One region of the Mucilaginibacter jinjuensis genome, then DNA from elsewhere that is predicted to be linked to it. Evidence: riboswitches for the same ligand, from Rfam matches in the RefSeq annotation. Region 1 holds a riboswitch; each other region holds the start of a gene.
What was found. A riboswitch is a leader RNA that binds a small molecule or an ion and turns the genes downstream of it on or off. The one in region 1 is predicted to bind cobalamin.
Positions count from the first base shown of each region.

Region 2: linked by a shared signal. The riboswitch ahead of PQO05_RS09590 (cell surface protein) and the one ahead of PQO05_RS14500 (TonB-dependent receptor) in region 1 are both predicted to bind cobalamin.
Region 3: linked by a shared signal. The riboswitch ahead of metE (5-methyltetrahydropteroyltriglutamate--homocysteine S-methyltransferase) and the one ahead of PQO05_RS14500 (TonB-dependent receptor) in region 1 are both predicted to bind cobalamin.

Region 1 covers NZ_CP117167.1:3,207,143-3,214,788, reverse strand. Annotated here, with positions in the region: gene PQO05_RS14515 (SIR2 family NAD-dependent protein deacylase) at 1-510, opposite strand, end outside; gene PQO05_RS14510 (DUF6580 family putative transport protein) at 578-1,156, opposite strand; gene PQO05_RS14505 (DUF5074 domain-containing protein) at 1,205-2,257, opposite strand; gene PQO05_RS14500 (TonB-dependent receptor) at 2,268-4,313, opposite strand; cobalamin riboswitch at 4,423-4,628, opposite strand; gene PQO05_RS14495 (ribonucleoside-diphosphate reductase subunit alpha) at 4,738-7,134, opposite strand; gene PQO05_RS14490 (ribonucleoside-diphosphate reductase small subunit) at 7,181-7,646, opposite strand, start outside.
Region 2 covers NZ_CP117167.1:2,094,926-2,102,571, reverse strand. Annotated here, with positions in the region: gene PQO05_RS09605 (Na+/H+ antiporter) at 38-1,306, shown strand; gene PQO05_RS09600 (glycoside hydrolase family 108 protein) at 1,284-1,847, opposite strand; gene PQO05_RS09595 (DUF5074 domain-containing protein) at 2,031-3,374, opposite strand; gene PQO05_RS09590 (cell surface protein) at 3,408-4,301, opposite strand; cobalamin riboswitch at 4,629-4,824, opposite strand; gene PQO05_RS09585 (response regulator) at 4,899-5,300, opposite strand; gene PQO05_RS09580 (sensor histidine kinase) at 5,306-7,150, opposite strand; gene PQO05_RS09575 (DNA topoisomerase 3) at 7,327-7,646, opposite strand, start outside.
Region 3 covers NZ_CP117167.1:3,856,589-3,864,234, forward strand. Annotated here, with positions in the region: gene PQO05_RS17000 (TonB-dependent receptor) at 1-1,672, shown strand, start outside; gene PQO05_RS17005 (YncE family protein) at 1,669-2,808, shown strand; gene PQO05_RS17010 (Lrp/AsnC family transcriptional regulator) at 2,827-3,288, opposite strand; cobalamin riboswitch at 3,474-3,664, shown strand; gene metE (5-methyltetrahydropteroyltriglutamate--homocysteine S-methyltransferase) at 3,816-6,122, shown strand; gene PQO05_RS17020 (efflux RND transporter permease subunit) at 6,183-7,646, opposite strand, start outside.

The sequences.
Region 1 (7,646 bases):
AATGAGGATAAACAGATCTGCCGAATGACAAATTTCTGCCGCTGGCTCAATCATAGGCACAGCTTCGCCAAACCAAACTACATGTGCACGTAGCGGCGAGCCGAGTTCGCAAACTTCGTCCATACCTATCTCCCAGCCTACTATCGGGTAAGTTAATTGTGGATTCAGGCTCGATTGCGAACGGGTGATGATACCGTGCAAATGCAGCACATTGCTTGATCCGGCACGTTCATGCAGATCGTCGATATTTTGGGTGATGATGGTTACGTCGAATTGCTCTTCCAATTTAGCCAGGGCATAATGTGCTGCATTAGGTTTGGCCTCCAATACCGATTTACGGCGCTGGTTGTAAAAATCCTGCACCATGGCCGGGTTACGCGCCCAGGCTTCGGGGGTGGCTACATCTTCAATATTGTATCCCTCCCACAAGCCATCACTGTCACGAAAGGTTTTCAGCCCGCTTTCTGCGCTGATGCCCGCGCCGGTTAATACCACTAACTTTTGTTTCATAGCTAATTGTTATTCATAAAAAAAGCGATGATCACTCATCGCTTTTAAATTTCGTTTATTTATCTGATTAAGCTGTGGCCAATTTAGGCTCGTTGCGTAACACAGTGTATTTGCTCTTAGCCAGTTCAAAGCCTCCGAACAGTATTAGTCCGAAAACCAGATCGCCCAGGATCATATTTTTCTCAAACGGAACAGCTGCTATCAGCGATTGGAAATAACCGTTAATACCTTTAGCATACGTTGTTCCGTTTAACCATGGGTCGATGTCGGTTAGCAACCAGTGTACAAGTATGCCCCCTACAGATGCTAACACTACAGTACCAAAATTTACTTTTTTAATCAGGCTACCAAAAAACACCATAGCAAAGAAACTGGCATACATCCATAACGAACTGCTGTACCAAACCAGTTTAGAGAAGTACATGTAATTGATGATGAGATCGCTTACAAAAAGCGCCGCAAATGGCACCAGGTACGCTTTCCACTTATCGTTAAAATAGGTGCCACCAAAAATGGCGATAGCGCCTACGGGTGTAAAATTGCTTAACACCTGATATTTATAACTTACCAGGCGCATTGCTGCGGCAGCAATAATCATGAGGATTAAAACTGCGTTTCTGATATTGATTTTCTGTTGTTGCGACATTGTATAATATTGGTAAACAAATTTACTGATTATCGAACGAAATAAAAACTACTTGTTTACAAACACAATATTAGCAGGATTAATACCCACTGTAATGGTATATTCCTGTTTACCGTTTTTGTCAAAAGCATACAAAGTACCGTTTGATGAATAATCTTTAGCGTCTGTTACAAATACCTCGCCTGTGGTGCTATTAGCAGCAAGGCCATAAGCAGCTGTTAATTTTGTACCATCTGTAATAAAATTGGCGCTGCTAATAGCTTGTGTTTTGGTGTTGTACACAACAACTTTGCCAGTACCACTCAGGTAATAACCGTTATCACCACTAACCACAAATGGAGAACCGTAACCTACATCTACAGTAGTTTGTGAGGTTGCTACATCTGCAGTATTGTCAATAATACTTATGCCAGGCATAACAGAAGCATAATCTCCATTTGAAATAACATAAACATGGCCATAGTTGTCAGCCCCAATCGCTACCGGGTTAATAATTACATTAATAGTTTTAGTTACTGCTAAAGAAGTTAAATCAATAACTGATACTGTTTTATCGTAAGTTACGGCCAAACCACCAGAGTTTGCTACGTACAATTTATTGTTTGACACCACCAATTGTTCCGGATAAGATCCCACTGTAATATGTTTGCTTATGGTTAAAGCAGCAGTATCTATAACGGCAACTGTACCATCGTAAGAGGTAACAAATGCATTGTTTTTGTAGAAGGCAATGCTGCGTGGTTCGCTATCACCAAAAGAAATTTGCTTAATTAACTTGGCTGTTTTAGGGTTAACCACATTAATAACCTTAGACTTATCTACAACGATATACATTTTAGATCCATATACTTTCAAATCGTTTGGAAGGCTCCCAACCCCAGCGCCGTTTGCTGTTGTATAAATATCTGGTGTTGTTACTTTGGTTGTGTAATCGTAATAGGTAATGCTACCTGTGCTTCCGCCCTGGTTTAAAACATAAACACCGGCCACTTGCGCAATGGGTGTAGTTGGTGTTACATCATTTTTGTCTTTATGGCACGATGACAACGCTGCCGTTGTAACAATCGCGAATAAGAAATTTTTAAGTTTAAAGTGTTTCATTTTGATATGATTAAATTGTTATTTGAAAAGATAATCTGTACGATCGGCCAGGCATCGGGTAACTGTAAAGCACTACGTAACGCTCATTAAAAAGGTTGTTGACCTCAAATGAAGCATTCACGGGCACACTATGTGTCAGGAACTTATATATTAGCGAAGCATTACTTACGTTGTATGATGGCAGGTAATATTCGGGCACATTATTATTCTCGTAGTATCTTGATGATGAAAACGTGCTGTTATAATATAGACCTAAAGCTTTGTAATTAATGCCTGCATTTAAGTTGAGTAGATTTTTTGGTGTGTAAGGTATTTGGTCGAGGTAATAAGAATCACTCGGGTCTGTAACATTAATGGCATTTTGATAAGTGTAATTGACAGAGATTGTGCCCAGCCATCCCACTGCAGGTATTACATCGGTTTTCAAAGTCACATCCAGTCCCTTAATATCTACACTACCCAGGTTAGTAACAGAAGGCGTTTCTGGCGAACGTGAAGGCAGGTAGATGATCTTGTTTCGAACGTTATTATAATAAGCATCGGCAGTAACTGCTAAATCGTGCACAAAACCGTTAAAGCTTTTTTGGTAGGTTATTCCCAGATCGTATTGCTTGGTGCGTTCTGGATCAAGATTGCGCGGCCTTACTGCATAATAATACTGTTCGGCGAAGGTGGGATTTCTGAATATATCTTTATAGAATGCCCTTAACTGTAATCCAGAGTTTAGAAAGGGTTGAAAAGTGGCCGACAAACTTGGCGTAAATGCAGATTTAGATGCAGCTGCTATGCCATTCTTCACATGATCTGTGATATAGGTGTTCAATAAATTACCCTGAAGATGCCATTTATCGAAAGCCAGATCTGTTGCTACCGCATTAAACAATGTTAGCCTTGTTGGGAAAGCATATTGGTAATAATTGGTATAAACATCACTAAATAAGTTGGTGAGCGCGGCATCAGAGGCATAAGATACTTCCCAATTATGCAGAATATGGTAACCAACCGAAGCCGATTGGTAAAACTCGTGCTGCATGTAATGTTCATTACTGCCAATTGCTCCATCCGGAAGTGACGGGTCAAGATAATGCAGGTAGTTTTGCGAATACTTACTATTCAACAATAAATGAAAACTGCTTTTGGCAATGTACTCGTATGCCGATTGTACCAACAGATCGTGATTTTGCATGCGTTGGTTGGATTGTGTGGTATAATAAATTACCGGCCCGGGCAATCCCCTATCGCTGTTATAATAGTTGAATTGTATCTTAAATTTATTGCTGTCGCTTTTAGCCCAATATAAGGCACCATCTGTTTGTAAGGCTTTGATGTCGCTATTTCTGCGGGTGGCTAAGGTATCAGAACCATCGCCGTTTTCTTTGTACTTATATTGCCCGTTTGCATAAGTATAATTGGCATTTAACACAACCGACCATTGCTTAGATACACGTTGCTGCCATTGCAGGTAAGGATTTAGTAACCCAAATGAACCGCCATTTCCCCCAAGTGAAACCTGGTAAGGTTTGGCTGCGCTCAATTGTGGCCTTGTAGTTTTAATATCTAATATGCTGGCCGATGCAAATGACCGTGCAGGTTGCACAATGTTTGGTGCCTGGCCATTATATAAGGTAACAGACTGTACATTGTAAAGACTGAATTTGCCCAGGTCAATCTGCCCGTTCTGTGCATCGTTCAGTATAACGCCATCGTATTGTACACCGGTATGGGTAGCTCCCATGCTGCGTACCGAGATGGTTTTTAATCCGCCAATGCCTCCGTAATCTTTAACGTTTACACCTGCAAAGTTAGCGGCAATATCAGCCACAGACAAGGCCGCATAATGACTAAAATCGGCGTTGGATATTTGCTGTACAGGTATAATGGTTTGCACCTTGGGTAAGGTTGATGAAGTTACATTAACCTCTTTCAGCTTTTTAGAAGTATCCTGCTGGGCTTTAAGCCGGGTTGATAGCAATAACAGCATACAGGCAATACAAATACTGTATATACCGTAACGGGATATTAAAACAGGCCGAAATTTTGCTGTAAACTTTTCCATTGCTTAATAATTCAAAGCAATACAACGGAAAAATGAATGGAACACAACCAATCAAAATTATTGATCAGTTTTAATGTATTTCACCCAAGCTTCAATCCGCGAAAGCTATGAATTGGTAATGCTTTTGGCAGGTCTTCTGGCTCATCCTGTGTTGACGTCTTCCCATACCGATTTAGAATCGGGACAGTGACTAATTAATCAACTAACCTCTTTATCAGAAGCCGGACTTACAGCTGCGGGACAGCTCCGGAATTACACCGGATTCCCTTTTAATCTTTACCTTAACGGCAAGGAACCTAAAAGCTGTGCAAAAGTAACATAACAAACTGACATTTAGCTATAGCGACAATACATCGCACAAAAAAACCGGACTATCTTTTCAGACAGCCCGGTTAAAATTAAGGTTGAAAAACTTCTTTTATGTTTATGATGAACAGGTTACGCAACCTTCTTCCATACTGCAGCTTGGGCCGCTGGTTTGGGTAAGTTCTATACCGTCCAGATCATTCATTTGTACGTTTGGTTCTGGTGCAGGGATAACCGGCTCCATTTCTTTACTGCCTTGTTTCTCAACTGTAAACTGTACCGCTTGCGTTGCAGCTTGTGTACGCAGGTAATACATACCGGTTTTTAAACCGCGTTTCCATGCGTGGAAGTGCATTGAGGTTAGTTTAGAGGTATTCGGACTGTCAACAAACAGGTTTAATGATTGCGACTGGCAAATAAATGCGCCACGATCTGCCGCCATATCAATCAGGCTGCGTTGTTTAATTTCCCAAACTGTTTTGTAAAGTTCTTTCAAATCAGATGGAATTTCAGGGATATGCTGGATAGAACCATTGGCCGCAATGATATTGTTTTTCATTGTGTTGTTCCACAAGCCAAGGTTAACCAAATCTTTCAGTAAGTGTTTGTTCACAATCACAAACTCACCGCTTAATACACGACGGGTGTAAATGTTTGAGGTATATGGTTCAAAACACTCGTTGTTACCAAATATCTGCGAGGTTGATGCTGTTGGCATTGGCGCCATTAACAGCGAGTTACGCACTCCATGTTTCATCACAGCTTTACGTAAGCTTTCCCAATCGTGGCGATCTGTTGGTTTAACATCCCAAAGATCAAACTGGAATTTACCTTTTGATAATGGCGAACCTTTAAAGGTTTCGTAAGCACCATCCTGCATAGCCAGGTCTTTACTTGCCGTCATGGCAGCAAAATACATGGTTTCGAAGATGTTTTTGTTTAACACCTTAGCCAGGTCGCTTTCAAATGGTAAGCGCAACAGGATAAACACATCGGCCAAACCTTGCACACCTAAACCGATTGGGCGGTGGCGCATGTTTGAAGTACGGGCCTCTTCTACCGGGTAATAGTTGTTATCTATAATTTTATTAAGGTTTTTAGCAGCATCATAAGTGATCTCGTATAATTTATCGAAATCAAACTGACCATTGATCACAAAACGTGGCAATGCTAACGAAGCCAGGTTACATACAGCTACCTCATCAGGGCTGGTGTATTCCATAATTTCGGTACAAAGGTTACTGCTTTTAATAGTACCTAAGTTTTGCTGATTGCTTTTCTTGTTTGCAGCATCTTTATATAACAGATATGGGTTACCGGTTTCGATCTGTGCATCCAAAATAGCAAACCAAAGATCTTGTGCGCGGATTACTCTGCGGGCACGGCCTTCTTTTTCGTAACGGGTGTACAATGCTTCGAACTCGTCACCAAAACACTCAGACATACCTGGTGCTTCGTGCGGACAGAATAGGCTCCACTCACCGTTTTCTTCTACGCGTTTCATAAACAAATCGCAGATCCAAAGGGCATAGAACAAATCACGTGCACGTGCTTCTTCTTTACCGTGGTTTTTACGCAGGTCTAAGAAGTCGAAAATATCTGCATGCCAAGGCTCTAAGTAAACCGCAAAGGCTCCTTTACGTTTACCACCACCCTGATCTACATAACGGGCTGTATCGTTAAATACACGCAGCATAGGGATAATACCGTTACTTGTACCGTTAGTACCACTAATGTAGCTGCCTGTAGCACGTACATTATGGATAGCTAAACCGATACCACCTGCGCTTTGTGAAATTTTGGCTGTTTGTTTTAGTGTATCATAGATACCATCGATGCTATCATCTTTCATTGAAAGCAGGAAGCATGATGACATTTGCGGCTTAGGAGTACCCGCATTAAATAAAGTTGGCGTAGCGTGTGTAAACCAACGCTCACTCATTTGATTGTAGGTTCTGATAACGCTGTCGATATCATCCTTATGGATACCTACAGAAACACGCATATACATGTGCTGAGGGCGCTCGGCTATTTTGCCGTCAACTTTCAGCAGGTATGATTTTTCTAAGGTTTTAAAACCGAAGTAATCGAAACCGAAATCGCGATCGTAAATAATAGAGCTATCCAATATATCGGCGTTTGCACGGATTATTTCCATTACATCATCGGCAATTAAAGGCATTTTACGATCGTTGTGCTCGTCTGTATAATCGTAAAGTTTCTCCATTGTTGAAGAGAACGACTTGATAGTATTTTTATGCAAATTGCTTACCGCAATACGGCTTGCCAGCAAAGCATAATCAGGGTGTTTGGTAGTTAATGATGCAGCAGTTTCGGCAGCAAGGTTATCCAGTTCGGTGGTAGATACACCATCGTATAAACCTTCTACTACTTTTTTAGCCACATCTATCGCATCAACCAACGGACTTAAGCCGTATGCGAGTTTCTGCACGCGTGCGGTTATCTTATCAAACTTTACGCTCTCTTTGTTCCCAGCTCTTTTAATTACAAACATTAATTTCCCTCCTTATTTTATGTAAACCTATTTGATACTCTTTTCCTTAAAAATCTTCGTCAAGCGAAAACGCCTGGCTGTCTTTGGTGTTGGTTGCCAATACACCTGCTTTTTGATAATCACCTACCCTCTTTTCAAAGAAGTTGGTTTTACCTTGCAGCGAAATCATCTCCATAAAATCAAACGGATTGGTTGCATTGTAAACTTTAGCATAACCTAATTCATCTAACCAACGGTCGGCCACAAACTCAATATATTGTTGCATCAGGCGTGCATTCATACCGATCAAATCAACCGGTAATGCATCCGTCACAAACTCTTTTTCAATCACTACAGCATCCAGGATAATCTCGTGTACACGCTCTTCGCTCAACTTGTTACTCAGCATGCTGTAAAGCAGGCAGGCAAATTCGCAATGCAAACCCTCATCGCGGCTAATTAATTCGTTGCTGAATGTTAAGCCCGGCATTAAACCGCGTTTCTTTAACCAGAAGATAGAGCAAAAACTGCCT
Region 2 (7,646 bases), 1.1 Mb from region 1:
AAACTTAAATTTAGCCAATACAAACAATTACCGGTTAATGGAAAACTACAGCATTGTTATATTTATCATGGCCATTATGATCGGCCTTTCGGCAATTGCCGATTATATCAAACTGCCCTACCCTATTTTGCTGATTGTGGCCGGGATAGCGGTAGGCTTTATCCCCGATTTGCCTAAAATAGACCTGAATCCCGAGATTGTTTTCCTGATATTTCTACCCCCACTGCTCTATGATGCAGCCTTCAATATCTCGTACGAAGAATTTAGGGTGAACATCAATACCATCAGCACACTGGCTATTACACTGGTTTTTATAACCACCCTTGGTATAGCTGTTGTTGCGCATTATTTAATCCCGGATATGGGCTGGCCAATTTCTTTTGTACTGGGCGCTATACTTTCAGCAACGGATGCTGTGGCTGCCATGAGCATTACCAAAGGCCTGGGCCTGTCGCACAAAACAAACACTATACTGGAGGGCGAAAGTTTAATTAACGATGCATCGGCCCTGGTGAGTTACCGCTTTGCTGTGGCTGCTGTTGCAGGCAGCGCCTTTATATTCTGGAAAGCGGCATTGCAGTTTGCTGTTTTAATGGGTGGTGGTTATGTAGTTGGTTTCCTGATAGGGAGACTGCTGGCCCAAATCATTAAACGGACTCACAAAAATCGCCTGGTTACCATTAGTTTTATGCTGCTCGCACCCTTCGTAGCTTATTTGGTGGCCGAAGATCTGCACGTATCAGGCGTTATTGCCGTGGTGATACTGGGCCTTGGGATTGCACGTTTTGGCAAAGTGGTTTTCCCTGAAAATTTCAAACAGCAATCGAAAGCGATATGGGATATTATTATATTCCTGCTCAACGGATTGATCTTTATCCTTATCGGCCTGCAATTGCCGCACGTGGTAAAAACCGTTACACCCGCGCAAATATTACCTTATGTGGGTTATGGGTTAATAATCACTATTGTAGCGCTGTTACTAAGAATGGGCCGCGTGTTTATGCAGCAGGCTAATTTACAACAGCATTTTAAACAAGGTAAAGGTAAAATAACCGAACGCGCCCTGCTCGATTTTAAGAACAGCCTGATCATAAGCTGGTCGGGTATGCGGGGGATTGTTTCGCTGGCTATTGCCATTGGCTTACCACATAAACTAAATAATGGCGATCCGTTTCCTCAACGGAGCGCCATCATCTTTATATCGGTTGTGGTTGTGCTATTTACCTTAATTGGTCAGGGCTTAAGCCTGCCATGGCTAGTACGCCTCTTGAACAAAAAACAACCTACGCTTGCTGATAAGGCGTAATACGGCTAAACCACGAGGTAGCAAATTGCGCTTGTGATGGGTTAGCATCAATAATATTCTGGTACCTTGCCCTGCGTAACTGGCATATAGCGTTGTATAAATCTTCTGCGTTTTCGGCATTGGCTGCTGCTATCGTAAGCGGGCCAACTTGCCTGTCTACAGTTAATTTACCCGGCGATAAGGTATTTACGCCTTGTTGCAAAAACATAGCAGCTATCCCTGTGCCCATATTAACTGCGGTATCAAAAAGCTGGTTGCCAATTTGCTGATCATTAATACTGTCTAACGACTCAGTATCCCAGAAATTAGCCTTGTAGAATGATTGCACCAGTGTTTGCAGCTGTGCATTATTGTTTAAAACCTGGTTAATGCTGGGTGGATTAGAGGCAACTGCACTATCAACTGTTGGCCAGCCCGACCAGTTAGGCCAGTAATTTTTGGCTATACCCTTGTAGGTTTCGCCACCACTATCATTTGGATTGTTTGCATAGCCTCCCTCATTACCCATGGTAATTTGGAACGCCTGACTAAATTGTGCCATAGAGATAAGAATTTAAGATTTGTAATTAGGTTTTTTAAACTTAAAGCAAATTATCTTATAAAGCAATAGCAAATGGCAAAGGCTGCATAAAGCAGCCTTTGAACACACAGCATGTTCTGCCTCTCACCGCAGTTCATGTTTATTTTTAAAGCAGATCTGCGCAATTGCAGACCCGAAATTGATTTACTGATGAAATACAAATGTAGCAGGGAAATAATATCCGCTGTATGCAAAATCAGTTTTTAAAGCACCGGTGGTAGTGTCATAAAAATCAAGATCATTAACACTGTAGGCAGTGCCGAAACCCGATTGTACGGTGCTAACCACCAACTGATCTGTCTGCACATTATAACCAATACCTGCACCATATAATACTTTGCCTGTTGGCAGGGTAATAAACGGCGTTTGTAATGATGCTGCATTACCATCTACATATTTATAAATGGTTGTGCCACCGCTAAACGATGCATTCTTTGCCAAATATATAGTATTTTCTTTTGTTGATGCAGTAATTGATCCCGGGTGCCATGCGCCCCATGAACCGAAAACCGTAAACGGTACAGTAGTGGTGGTAACATCCAAAGTGGTTGGGTTAATTTTAACCAATGAGGTGCCTCCCGCTGCCCAAACCGAGCCATCAGGTGTTTTGGCAAATGCTACCAGCATAGACGGGATTTTTTTAGCTACCGAATAATCGCTCGCATTTAAGATCACCACACCTTGTGTTTGCGATAGTACAAAGATGTAATTGCCGGCTTTAATAACATCGCCTACAGAACCGGTAACGCTTGTTAGTTTAGCGCCTGCCGTGTAAGTTGTTAAATCGAACGGATATATCCCACTGCCTGAAGTTAATAAACCTTTGGTGTTATCAACCCCAACAAAACCCTGCCAGTTGCTGCCGCCCACTGCCGGGATACGGGCAATTTCTTTTAACGAATAAGCATCGGTAACCACCATCGGGCCGCCTACTTTGGCTACCAGGAACAGGTTGTTGTTAAAGATGGTAGCGTTCTCTAAAGTTGAAGTTGCCGGATCAAGCGTTTTGCCCGGGTTTTCTTTGGTGAAGATACTGTCCTCCTTAGTCTTGGTATCATACCTATAGAAACTCACGCTACCCGTACCATGGCCAAACCATCCCTCGTTAATAATAAAGAAACCGTTCTCATACTTGCCTAAAACGTGGATCTTGTAATCGGCAGATGAGTAACCGCCTGCTGTGCTGGCTTTAAAATTAATGGTATAATCGCCGCGGGTATCTGGTGTAAACGTAAATGTAGAATCGGTGCCTTTGTTGGTGCCATTTACCGTCCAGGTATATACTACGTTTTTCGTGTTCAGTTTAGGGTGTATGGTTAGCGATTTGCCAACGGTAACCGTATCAGCAAGCTTACCGCCGATAGATGAGATCTCCGGCCTTGCCGCAAAGTTGCCGTCACCAACGTTATCCTTTTTACAAGATGCCGCGGCCATCAGCAAAATGCCCAATGCGCCAATCCCTAATTTTAAAGTAATTGTTCTTTTCATTCTTAATGTATTATATGCGTGTATTTAATTTGTTTAGTTTTTAAGCAGGCTCAGATCGGCTGCGCCAGTAAACTCGGTCGATTGCTCGCCCAGCCAGCCCATGTTGTAAAGTATGCCTGTTTGCACTTTTATAAAGTCGATACCCTTGAGGTTTACCGGGTTCCCTTTGGTATCTACAGCCGTAGCAATGTCGATTTTATCGCCGCCGGCAGAGTTATCGGCGTAGCCATAATCAAAAGAAGCACTGGTGATGAAAGACGGGTTGCTGTCGTTAATATTAGTTGACGGCAGCAAAGAGCCGGTTAAAGTATAGGTATCGCCCTTAATGCCCTTAGGGAAGTAGGCTTGTGTATGGAATACATTGGTTTGCACCATCCCTGTTTTACCCAGGTTATCTTTCCAGGGCACACTACAGGTATCGCATTTGGGGCGGGTATAGGTTACCGAGTAATTGGCGTTATAACCTGGTTTACCATAAGCGCTGCCTTTAATTTCGTACCAGGTATCGTCGGGTTTGCCATTGCCGTTGGTATCCTGCATTACCCATATCACACCGGGTTCGGCAAAACTGGCGAAGGCGTTGCCGTAAACGATAAAATCGGTTTTGCCGCTAACATCCAGCACCGTATGATCAAAGCCTACAATTATGTAACCACCCCAGGCCCCCAAACTCACCAAACCCTGGTTAGTTTTCAGCGTACCTTTGGCTGCAACGGTATCGCCCAAACTGGTATTGGTAAACTGACCGGGAGCCGGGTTAAACTCAAACAGATTGCTTACATAAGCATTGCTGGTAGCGGTTACCGGCCTGGTATGGTCGGTTACCGGTGTTGCTGTATCGTCTTTATCCTTTTTACAGGATGCCCATAAGAGGCTTACAAGTGCGCATAATGCGATGAGCGCCTTTACATTTTTTTGCTTTACCATAAGTTTTTATTCGGGATTAATAGATGCGTGTGGAATGCCCTGGTAATGGGATTATTGAGACAAAGGTTTTGGGTTGAACCTGGTTTGAAATGAATAGCGTGCTCTTTTTGTGCTATTGGCGGGGTGCACAAAAGCAGCGTACAGCCCACTAAAGTGGACTGCCGAAAAAGCAAACCTGTATTACTACAAATGCATTTTACCGCACTTAGTAAAAATAATTTCATGTGTTTTGTGTGAGTTAAAACCCCACAGCAAACAGTATGACAGCACTAAAAAATGAAATACACGAAAGGTATCATCATTCCAGCTTCAATCCCCGAAAGCTATGAATCAATATGTGCGATGGCAGGTCTTCTGACTTACTCCCCTCGGCCCGGTCTTCCCACACCGATCAAAATCGGCACAGTGACTAAAAGAATGGGCTTTGGTATATGGAGCTTACAGCTGCGGGACAGTCCCGGATTTACACCGGCTTCCCTTTTAATCCCGGTTTTCACCGGGAACCAAAAGCAATGCAAACTTAAAAGAAAAATTACAGGATGCGAAATGAGTTTAAATATGTATTAATAGCCATTCCGCATCCTGTATTTGCGAGCTTTACGCAGCACTAATCTCAGCCATTATCTGGGCCAGATCATCGCGCGAGATGGGTTTGATATAGAAATTTGATATGGCTTTATAAGTTGCTGCTTTGGCATGGTCGGCTACATCTATAGATGAGCTTACAATGTAAACCGTAATTTTTTTGCTCACCTTAAATTTAATAAACTCATCTAAAAACTGCCAGCCATCCATCACGGGCATGTTTAAATCGAGCAGTATCACATCGGGCAATATTTCGGGCGATTCGAGGATGGGTTTAAGATATTTTATGGCTTCGAGGCCGTTATGAAACACCAGCAGGTTTTCACAAAAGTCAACCACTTTCATTTGTTTCGATAAAACATAGGTAAATATTTTATCGTCATCAATAATACAGGCAATGTCTAATTTTCTCATACGTATCAGCTAAATTCTATTTTAAAAGTAGTTCCTTCATTTACTGTGCTCCGGGCTTCAATTTTACCACCCATGGCATCAACCTGGTTCTTAACCAAAAACAGGCCTATTCCCCGCGCATCATTATTATCATGGAAAGTTTTGTACATGCCAAAAAGCTTGTGCCCGTGCAAACCAAGATCAATCCCTATCCCATTATCTGTTATTTCGAGCGTTACTATATTGTTCAGCTCGTAAACTTTAATATCAATATGTAAAGCCCTGTCGGGATGGCGGTACTTAATACTGTTGGTTAACAAATTTAATAAAATGCTCTCCAAATAAGCCGGGTCATATTGTATGCTGATGCCGGGATCAACATCAACAGATAGTTTTGCGTTTACCTGTCTTAAAGATAACGACAAAACCTCGAGCATGCGGTGAATTTCCTGGTGTAGGTTTAATATTTTTTTGCTGTACTCCTTGTTGCTGTGTACATCAACCACATCATTTAAATGGGCAAGCGTTTGCTGCAAATTGGCTGTATTAATCACCAGCATTTGCATCATCTTTTGCTTTTCCTCATCGTCGGTTTCGTGGGTTATCATATCCAGCAGCATTTGTATGTTACCGGTGTGCGAACGCAGGTTGTGCGATACAATATGTGCAAAGTTTAGCAAACGGCCGTTTTGCCCACTAATAACTTCCATAGCCTGTTTGCGCTCCTGCTCCATGGCTTTTCTATCATGGATATCGGCGTAGGTACCCAGCATCAGCAATGGCTTATCGTCATCACTCCATTTTACTACTTTGCCCCTTACCTCTACCCAAATCCAATCACCGTTTTTATGCATCATGCGGCATTCGCAGGCATAAAATTTCTCTTCCTTTTTAAAGCATTTTTCCAGCTCTAAAGCATTAATGTCCCGGTCATCCGGGTGGATCAGATCATGCCAGGCAGCCATTGTATCAGCCCCAAGCTCGTTAGGTAAATAACCTAATATAGCGGCCGATCTTTTATTATAAACAGTCTCATCAGTGGGTATGTGCCACTCCCAGGTACCAACCTGGGTACTTTTTAAAATATTATCGAGGCGCTGCCGTTCGCGCAACAGTATCTCCATCGATCGCTTGCGATCAGTTATATCCTTTATCTGGGAAACAAAATACAGGGGCACACTGTCGGCATCACGTACCAGCGTTACGCTGAGGTAGATCCAGATCTGGTGACCCAATTTATGGAAATACCTTTTCTCGATATTATAAGTAGTGATCTCGTTATTGAGCAGGCGGTACATGTGGCTCAGATCAAGGTCGAGATCATCGGGGTGGGTAAAATCCTGAAATGTGTGTTTTAAAAACTCTTCTTCATCATAGCCCAACAGGCTGCACAAGCTATTATTTACCTTAATCCAATGGCCATCCGGGGCTACGAGCGCCATCCCGATAGGTGCGTAATCAAAAGCCTGGTGAAATTTTTCTTCCCGCTCTTCCAACGCGCGGATCATATTAACCTGGCTGGTTATATCTTCAAGCGTACCATAAATAATGGTGCATTCGCCGTCTTCATAGTTGGCATGAATCCGCATTTTTACCCACTTAAGTACCCCTCTGGCGCTTCTAAGCCTAAACTCGCCAACCTGTGGCTCACCCGAACTAATACCATATTCTATTACCGAGCGTACAATATCCTGGTCCAGGTAAAATTCGGCGGCCTCTTCTAATGTAAGATATAATACATCGGGACCAACTTCATAAATATCCCTTACATACTGGTTCCAGTAAATTTCGCCCGTAACAAGGTTTCTTTGCCAAATACCAAGCTGCGCTAAAGGTGTTACCTTTTCGTAAAGTTCCAGTTTCTTATGCATCGCAGTTTCTAATGTATCAGCTACAGATATCGAGAACTATTATAAGGATAAAATAAGTATTATTAATATACTTACGTTTAAAAAGACTTATACGTAAGTAACAAATTCATATCAAAATATTTATGATATTATTAAGCAAATAAGCTTAACTGCTACGAAGATGTTTTTGTTCTGTTTTATTTAGATGCAACTGCTTCTTTGGCAACGGCGAGCCCTCTGCCCGATATCAGCAATTCGTTAGTAATGGTACGGGTATAGGTTTTAATCTCTTCCTGAAAATCAACCACCGATGCCCCCGAACGGATTTCTTCCAGTCGTTTTTCCCAGGTGCCTGTCAGTTCCGCCTGGGCTATTTTTTGATCTTTGACTACAGTGTATACTGCAAGACCCATTTTGGTAGGCAGCAGGTTCTTCTTTTCGCGCTGCACGTAATCACGTTTTATTAATGTTTCGATGATGGATGCGCGGGTTGCAGGCGTACCCAATCCGCTATCTT
Region 3 (7,646 bases), 650 kb from region 1:
TAATGCACAAAACGGCATGGTTGATTTAGGCAGGTTCTCGTTAGACAATATGGAGTCTATTTCTCTTTATAACGGGCAGAAGAGCGCCATTTTTCAGCCCGCCAAAGATTTTGCCTCGGCGGGTTCTATTTATATGGTTTCACGGGTGCCCAAGTTTGCGGGTGATACCGTTGATCACTATAAAATAACTTTAAAGGGCGGTTCATTCGGTACCATAAATCCATCCGTACTTTGGGAGCACCGGTTAACCGATAGTATTGCAACATCTTTCAGCAGCGAATATTTGTATACCAAAGGCAATTATCCTTTCACTTATACCAAAGCCAATGGTTATGATACCACGCAAAGGCGTACCAATGATGATGTACGATACCTGCGTTTAGAAGCCGGCGTACACGGCCGAATTGATAATGGAGACTGGAACACCAAGATTTATTTTTATGATTCGGACAGGGGTTATCCGGGTGCTTCTGTAAGGGATGTGCCGGGCCAGTTCCCTCATCAGGACCGGCAATGGGATGAGAATTTATTTATCCAGTCCAATTTCCGCAAAACATTCAGTCCTTTTTATAGCCTACAGGTGAGTGGCAAATATGCTTATGATTATCTGCATTACTTGTCAGACCCACGCCTGGATGTTTCTACCATCTACGTTAACAACCATTATAAGCAGCAGGAAACCTATCTGTCAGCCGCCAACTTGTTTAACCTGAACCCGTGGTGGAGCGTTAACCTATCTACCGATTTTATCTGGAATAAACTCGATGCCGACCTGGTGAACTTTGTTTACCCTACCCGCTATACCGGATTAAGTGCACTGGCCACTTCATTAGATTTTGGCAAATTAAAACTACAAGCCTCTTTGTTGGCAACTTATGTGCATGAAACTACCCGCATAGCCAATAGCGCCGCAGATGATAAGCAGCAATATACGCCTTCGCTCATCTTTGCTTATAAGCCCTGGGCAAATCAGGATTTTAATCTTCGTGCCTTTTATAAACGCATCTTCCGGATGCCAACGCTCAATGATCTTTACTATACGTTTATAGGTAACATCGACCTCAAACCCGAATATACTACCCAATATGATGCAGGCTTTACGTATGGGCATAACTATGAACACCAGGCGCTTCGCCGCATAGAATTACAGGTAGATGGTTATTACAACCAGGTAAAAAACAAAATCATCGCAGTACCTACCTCTAACCAGTTTCGCTGGACGATGATCAACCTCGGGTATGTGGAAATCAAAGGTATTGACGCGACTGTACAAAGCACATGGCAAATAAGTAACTCTATTTTGCTTAACTCCCGCTTAAGTTATACCTATCAAAAAGCACAAGACTTTACAGACCTAACCAGCCCATATTACGGCGGACAAATCCCTTATGCTCCCTGGAACAGCGGCTCTGTAATCATCAGCCCATCGTACAAAAACTGGAGTTTAAATTATAGCTACATCTATACTGGCGAACGGTATCAGTCTATCGCTAATATCCCCGAAAATTATGAGAAGCCTTTTTATACCCATGATATCTCGTTGTCGCGGAATTTTAAAAAATGCAGGTTCACTGCCGAGGTTAATAACCTGTTTAACCAGCAATATGAAGTAGTGCCTTATTACCCAATGCCTGGGATCAATTATAAAATCATTATGAATATCACTATATGAAAAAGATCTTTTTATTCCTGCTAATTGTCGCAGTGCTTTATTCTTGCAGGAAGGATGATAAAGTTATCCAACCCACAACCACAACGGTAACAACCGGCACAACAGGCTCGATAAAAGGGTTCTTTTTGTTAAACGAAGGTAACATGGGTAGTAATAAAGCTTCTATAGATTATTATGATTATCCCTCAGGAACTTATCTCAAAAACATTTATCCCTCACGCAACCCATCAATTGTGAAGGAGTTGGGTGATGTTGGGAATGATATCCAGATCTACGGCAATAAGCTTTATGCAGTTATTAATGTATCAAATCTGGTTGAGGTAATGGATGTAAAAACTGCAAAACATATCGCCACCATCTCGATACCCAATTGCCGCTACCTGGCTTTTGACAAAGGTTATGCTTATGTAAGCTCTTATGCGGGGCCGGTACAGATTGATCCGAATGCGAGATTGGGTTATGTGGCCCGTATTGATACTACTACACTTACGGTTAAAGATACCTGCGTGGTGGGTTACCAACCCGAAGAAATGGTGGTGCGTAACAATTTTTTATACGTAGCCAACTCAGGTGGTTACCGGGTACCCAACTATGATAATACAGTGTCGGTAATAGATCTCAACACTTTTAAACAGGTTAAAAAGATCACAGTTGCGATCAATCTCGAACACTTAAAATTGGATACGTACGGCAATATCTATGTAACTTCGCGGGGGGATTATTACACCATCCCATCCAATATCTATATCCTAAACTCCAGCGACCAGGTTTCTAAAACACTTAATCTGCCGGCAAGTAACCTTACCATCTGTGGAGATTCGGCTTACGTGATCAGTGCCGGATTTAATTATACTACACAAAAAAATACCATTAGCTATGCTATCGTAAATACGGCGCAACAAGCCGTAGTATCATCCAATTTTATTACCGATGGCACAGATAAAAAGATAACCATCCCCTACGGTATTGCCGTAAACCCACAAACAAAGGAAATTTTTGTGACCGATGCCAAGGATTATGTTACCCCGGGCAGATTGTACTGCTTTACACCCGGAGGCAAGTATAAATGGGATGTGGAAACAGGCGATATACCCGGTCACTTTGTCTTTACCACCACGCGGTTAAGCGGGTTGTAAAAAATGCAGCTTTAGAGACTAAAGATTTATGTTATACGTATTTTTATTCTCGCTCATCACAAAAGTGCTGTGTGTGCTTCCAATACTGGTTACCGAGCCGAGTTTGTTAAACACAAAGTCCTGGTAATGTTTCATATCCCTGGCGTACACTTTTAAAAGAAAATCGAAATCGCCGGAGATATTGTAGCATTCAACAACTTCGTTCAGTTGCATAATGTCTGTCACAAACTTGTACCCTATGCTCTTGTCGTGTTGTTTAAGTTTGATATTGCAAAAAACAATTAGGCCATAATTGAGCTTTTCTGCATCGATCAAAGCAATATATTTTTTGATGTAACCATTGGTTTTTAACCTTTTTACCCGTTCAAAAACTGGTGATGCAGAAAGGTTCACTTTAGCAGCCAACTCTTTAACCGTTATTTCCGAATCTGTTCCCAGCAGTTTTAATAACTGAATATCAATATCATCAAGCCCTTCCATAGAATAATTTTCTTTTACAGGTTAATTTCGAACACATCAAAAGTATAAAATTCTTTCCAATCAATATAAAATGGATTATTATACTTAAATAAATACATATATACAGTTATTAAATCTTACTCGGTAGCTTTGTTTGAAAATTTAACCTTGTAACAAAGGCAAATTGTAACGTAGTTCTTTTCATTACTTTATCAACCAAAAAAGGTTTTCGAGAGATCGAAATTAATAGGGAACCGTGTGCAAATCACGGGCTGTCGCGCAACTGTAAGTAACAAAACAAGTTTCAGCCAGCAATGTCCACTGATCGCCTATCGGCGGATGGGAAGGACGCTGAAATGTTATAAGCCAGGATACCTGCCTGTTTTGGAAGGACAATGCTTTCGCGAAAAAAGCAAATGGCCTGATATGAGGGTTCTCAATGGCCGGCAATTTGCCTGCCCCTACCCTCAACATGCCCTGGTTTTCGCGAAGCTTGTAAAGTTTGTCAAAAGCAATTTTAAAGTATTTCTAATTAAAACATTAAAAAAATGCTAACGCAAAACCTGGGCTACCCGCGAATTGGTGGCCAACGACAACTAAAAAAAGCCTGCGAACAATATTGGGCAGGTAAAATCGGCCTGGATGAATTAAAGCAGATAGCCCGCACTATCAGGGAAGAAAACTGGCAAACGCAGGTTAATGCAGGTATCGACCTGATCCCTTGCAACGACTTCAGTTTTTACGACCAGGTACTTGACATGAGCCTGCTACTGGGTGTAATCCCTCAGCGTTACAGTAAAGTGCTCACCGAGGTAAAAACCAACCAGGAAACCGACCTGTATTTTGCCATGGCGCGTGGTTACCAGAAAGACGGGCTGGATATTACCGCCATGGAAATGACCAAGTGGCTGGATACCAACTACCACTACATTGTACCCGAATTTACGGCTAAACAAGAATTTAAGATATTTTCTGAAAAAGTATTTAGCGAGTACAATGCCGCCAAACAAAGCGTTGGCACAAAAGCTAAACCTGTATTATTAGGCCCGGTAAGCTACCTGTTACTGGGTAAAGAAAAAGAAGAGGGTTTTGAGCGTATAGACCTGATTAAACAGTTGGTGCCGGTTTACGTAGAGATAATCAACCGTTTAAAACAACAAGGCGCCGAATGGGTCCAGTTAGACGAACCTTGCCTGGCGCTCGACCTTTCTAAAAAAGACAAAGAAGCTTATGAGTTTGCTTACCGTGCTATTGCCAACCGTGTAAGCGGTATTAAGATATTGGTTGCTACCTATTTTGAAGCATTGCTGGATAATACCGCATTAGCAGTTAACCTGCCGGTTGCTGCCCTGCACATCGACCTCGTACGCGCTCCTGAACAACTGGATGAAGTACTTTCATTAATCCCTACACATTTGCAGCTTTCGTTAGGCGTGGTTGATGGCCGTAACGTTTGGAAAAACGACTACGAGAAATCGTTGGGCTTTATCAATAAAGCAGTTGAAAAGCTGGGCACCGATAGGGTAATTATTGCACCATCATGCTCGTTGCTGCATAGCCCGATAGATCTTGATTTGGAAATTGCGATTGACCCCGAGATTAAAAACTGGATGGCTTTTGCTAAACAAAAATTGAACGAGGTAGATGAATTAAAGCAAATTGCCGTAGGCAATACCGAATTGCTTAACGCCAATAAAAAAGCAATTCAAAGTCGCCGTGCCTCGCAAAAAGTGCATAAACAGGCGGTTAAGATCCGTGTCGAAGCCATTGCCAAAGCCGATGCCACCCGTACAAGCGCATTCCCGGTACGCCAGCAAATTCAACGCGAACGTTTTACTCTTCCATCCTTCCCTACAACTACCATTGGTTCATTCCCGCAAACGGATGATATCCGTCAGCTACGCGCCAAATTCAAAAAAGGCGAATTTACGGTGGATGAGTATGAAAAAAAGATTGAACAGGCAACTATCGACTCAATCCGCTGGCAGGAAGAAATTGGCCTGGACGTTTTGGTTCATGGCGAATTTGAGCGTAACGATATGGTTGAATACTTTGGCGAACAGCTGGATGGGTTCCTTTTCACCAAAAATGGCTGGGTACAAAGCTACGGCAGCCGTTGTGTAAAACCTCCGGTTATTTATGGTGACGTGAGCCGCCCTAAAGACATGACTGTGCGCTGGAGTAAATTTGCTGCTGCGCAAACCGACAAGCCAATGAAAGGTATGTTAACCGGCCCGGTAACTATTCTGCAATGGTCGTTCGTGCGTGATGATCAACCGCGTGATGTGACCACCAATCAAATCGCTTTGGCTATTCATGATGAAGTATTAGCATTGGAGGCAGCAGGCATCGGTATTGTGCAGATTGATGAGGCGGCAATTCGCGAGGGCTTACCTTTGCGTAAAGCCAAACGCCCCCACTACCTGGATTGGGCAGTAAAAGCCTTTCGTGTAACCGCCAGTGGTGTAAAGGACGAGACTCAGATCCATACCCACATGTGCTACAGTGAGTTTAACGATATTATTGAACATATTGCAGCAATGGACGCGGACGTGATCACGATTGAAACCTCACGCTCGCAAATGGAGCTGTTGCATGCCTTCGCTCATTTCGAATATCCGAATGAGATCGGTCCTGGCGTATATGATATCCACTCGCCACGTGTACCAAGCACCGAAGAGATGGTGGCGTTGCTAACCAAAGCGGCAGATTTGCTCCCGGCTCAAAATCTTTGGGTTAACCCTGATTGCGGTTTAAAAACCCGCAAATGGCCAGAAACTAAGGCAGCTTTAGTAAACATGGTTGCTGCTGCTAAACAGGCAAGAGCGCAAATCAGCGTTGAGGGCGTTGTTTAAACATGAAACGGCGGGCAAAATCGCCCGCCGCTTCTATATAGTCAGTCAGTTTTTGAGAATTTAATTATCGCCATGCGGCTTGTCAGCTTTACGGTATGCCCATCCAAATATTAACGGGAATACCCAAAGGCTGAACAACATAGCACATAAAATACCACCAATTACTACCCGTGCCAAAGGCCTCGAGCTTTCAGACCCGATACCGTGCGAGATAGCAGCCGGGAATAAACCGATGGCGGCCATCAAAGCGGTCATCATTACCGGCCTGATGCGTGAATTTACACCCAGTTTAATCGCCGTATATAGATTTGAGCCTTCGCCTTGTTTCAGGTTTTCGAGATTTTGTTTGAAAACGGTGATCAGCAATACCCCATCCTGGATACAGATACCAAACAACGCGATAAAACCAATACCTGCCGAGATACTGAAGTTAGTACCGGTTAAAAATAAAGCGATGATACCTCCTACTATGGCGAACGGAACATTGAGGAATACCAACGCTGCATCTTTCACATTACCGAACATGATAAACAGTAAGCCAAAAATCATAATTAAGCTGATCGGCACTACCTGTGTTAAACGTTTCTGAGCACGTTGCTGATTTTCAAAATCGCCCTGCCATGCCAGGTGGTAACCTCGTTGCAGTTTAACTTTAGCGTTTACTTTTTGCTGTGCCTCAGCAATGGTACTACCCATATCGCGGCCACGTACCGAGAATTTAAGCGTAGCATAACGCTCATTTCCATCCCTGAAAATTAAACAAGGACCAGTTTTTTGTGTGATGGAGGCAATCTGGTTAATAGCCACCTTCGCACCGCTTTGGGTTGGCACTAACAAGTTACCAATATCAGCAGGCGTTCGGCGGAAGGCTTCCGGGAAACGGATTCTGATATCGAACGTACGTACGCCTTCATACAGTGTTGATGCTGCCTGACCGCCAATAGCCATTGAAATTACCGAGTTGGCATCGGCAGTAGCTACGCCATACTGCGCCATCTTTTGCTGATCGAGCTGAATATCCAGTTCGGGCAGGCCGATACTTTTCAGCACACCCAAATCTTCAATACCTTTAACATCTTTCAGGATACGGTAAACCTGGTTAACCTTGGTTTCCATGTAATTGAGCGAATCGCCGTAAACCTTTACTACGATTGAGCCCTTTACACCCGATACCGCTTCTTCCACGTTATCACTAATCGGTTGCGAAAAGTTAAGCTCGGCACCAGGTATTTTATCCAGCTTGGCATTCATCTGAGCAATGAGTTGCTCTTTGCTGATCTTAGGGTTCCAGTCTTCCTCGGGATACATCAACACGTCAAACTCATTATTGTAGAAACCGGCCACATCAGTACCATTATCCGGCCGACCGGTTTGTGAAACGGCGTATTTCACTTGAGGGAAAGTCATCAATATCTGACGTACCTGCTTGGAGGTAGCCACAGACTGATCGAGCGATACGCTGTAAGGTAGCTGTACCCGCAGCCATATTGCACCTTCATCCAGTTCGGGTAAAAATTCGCTTCC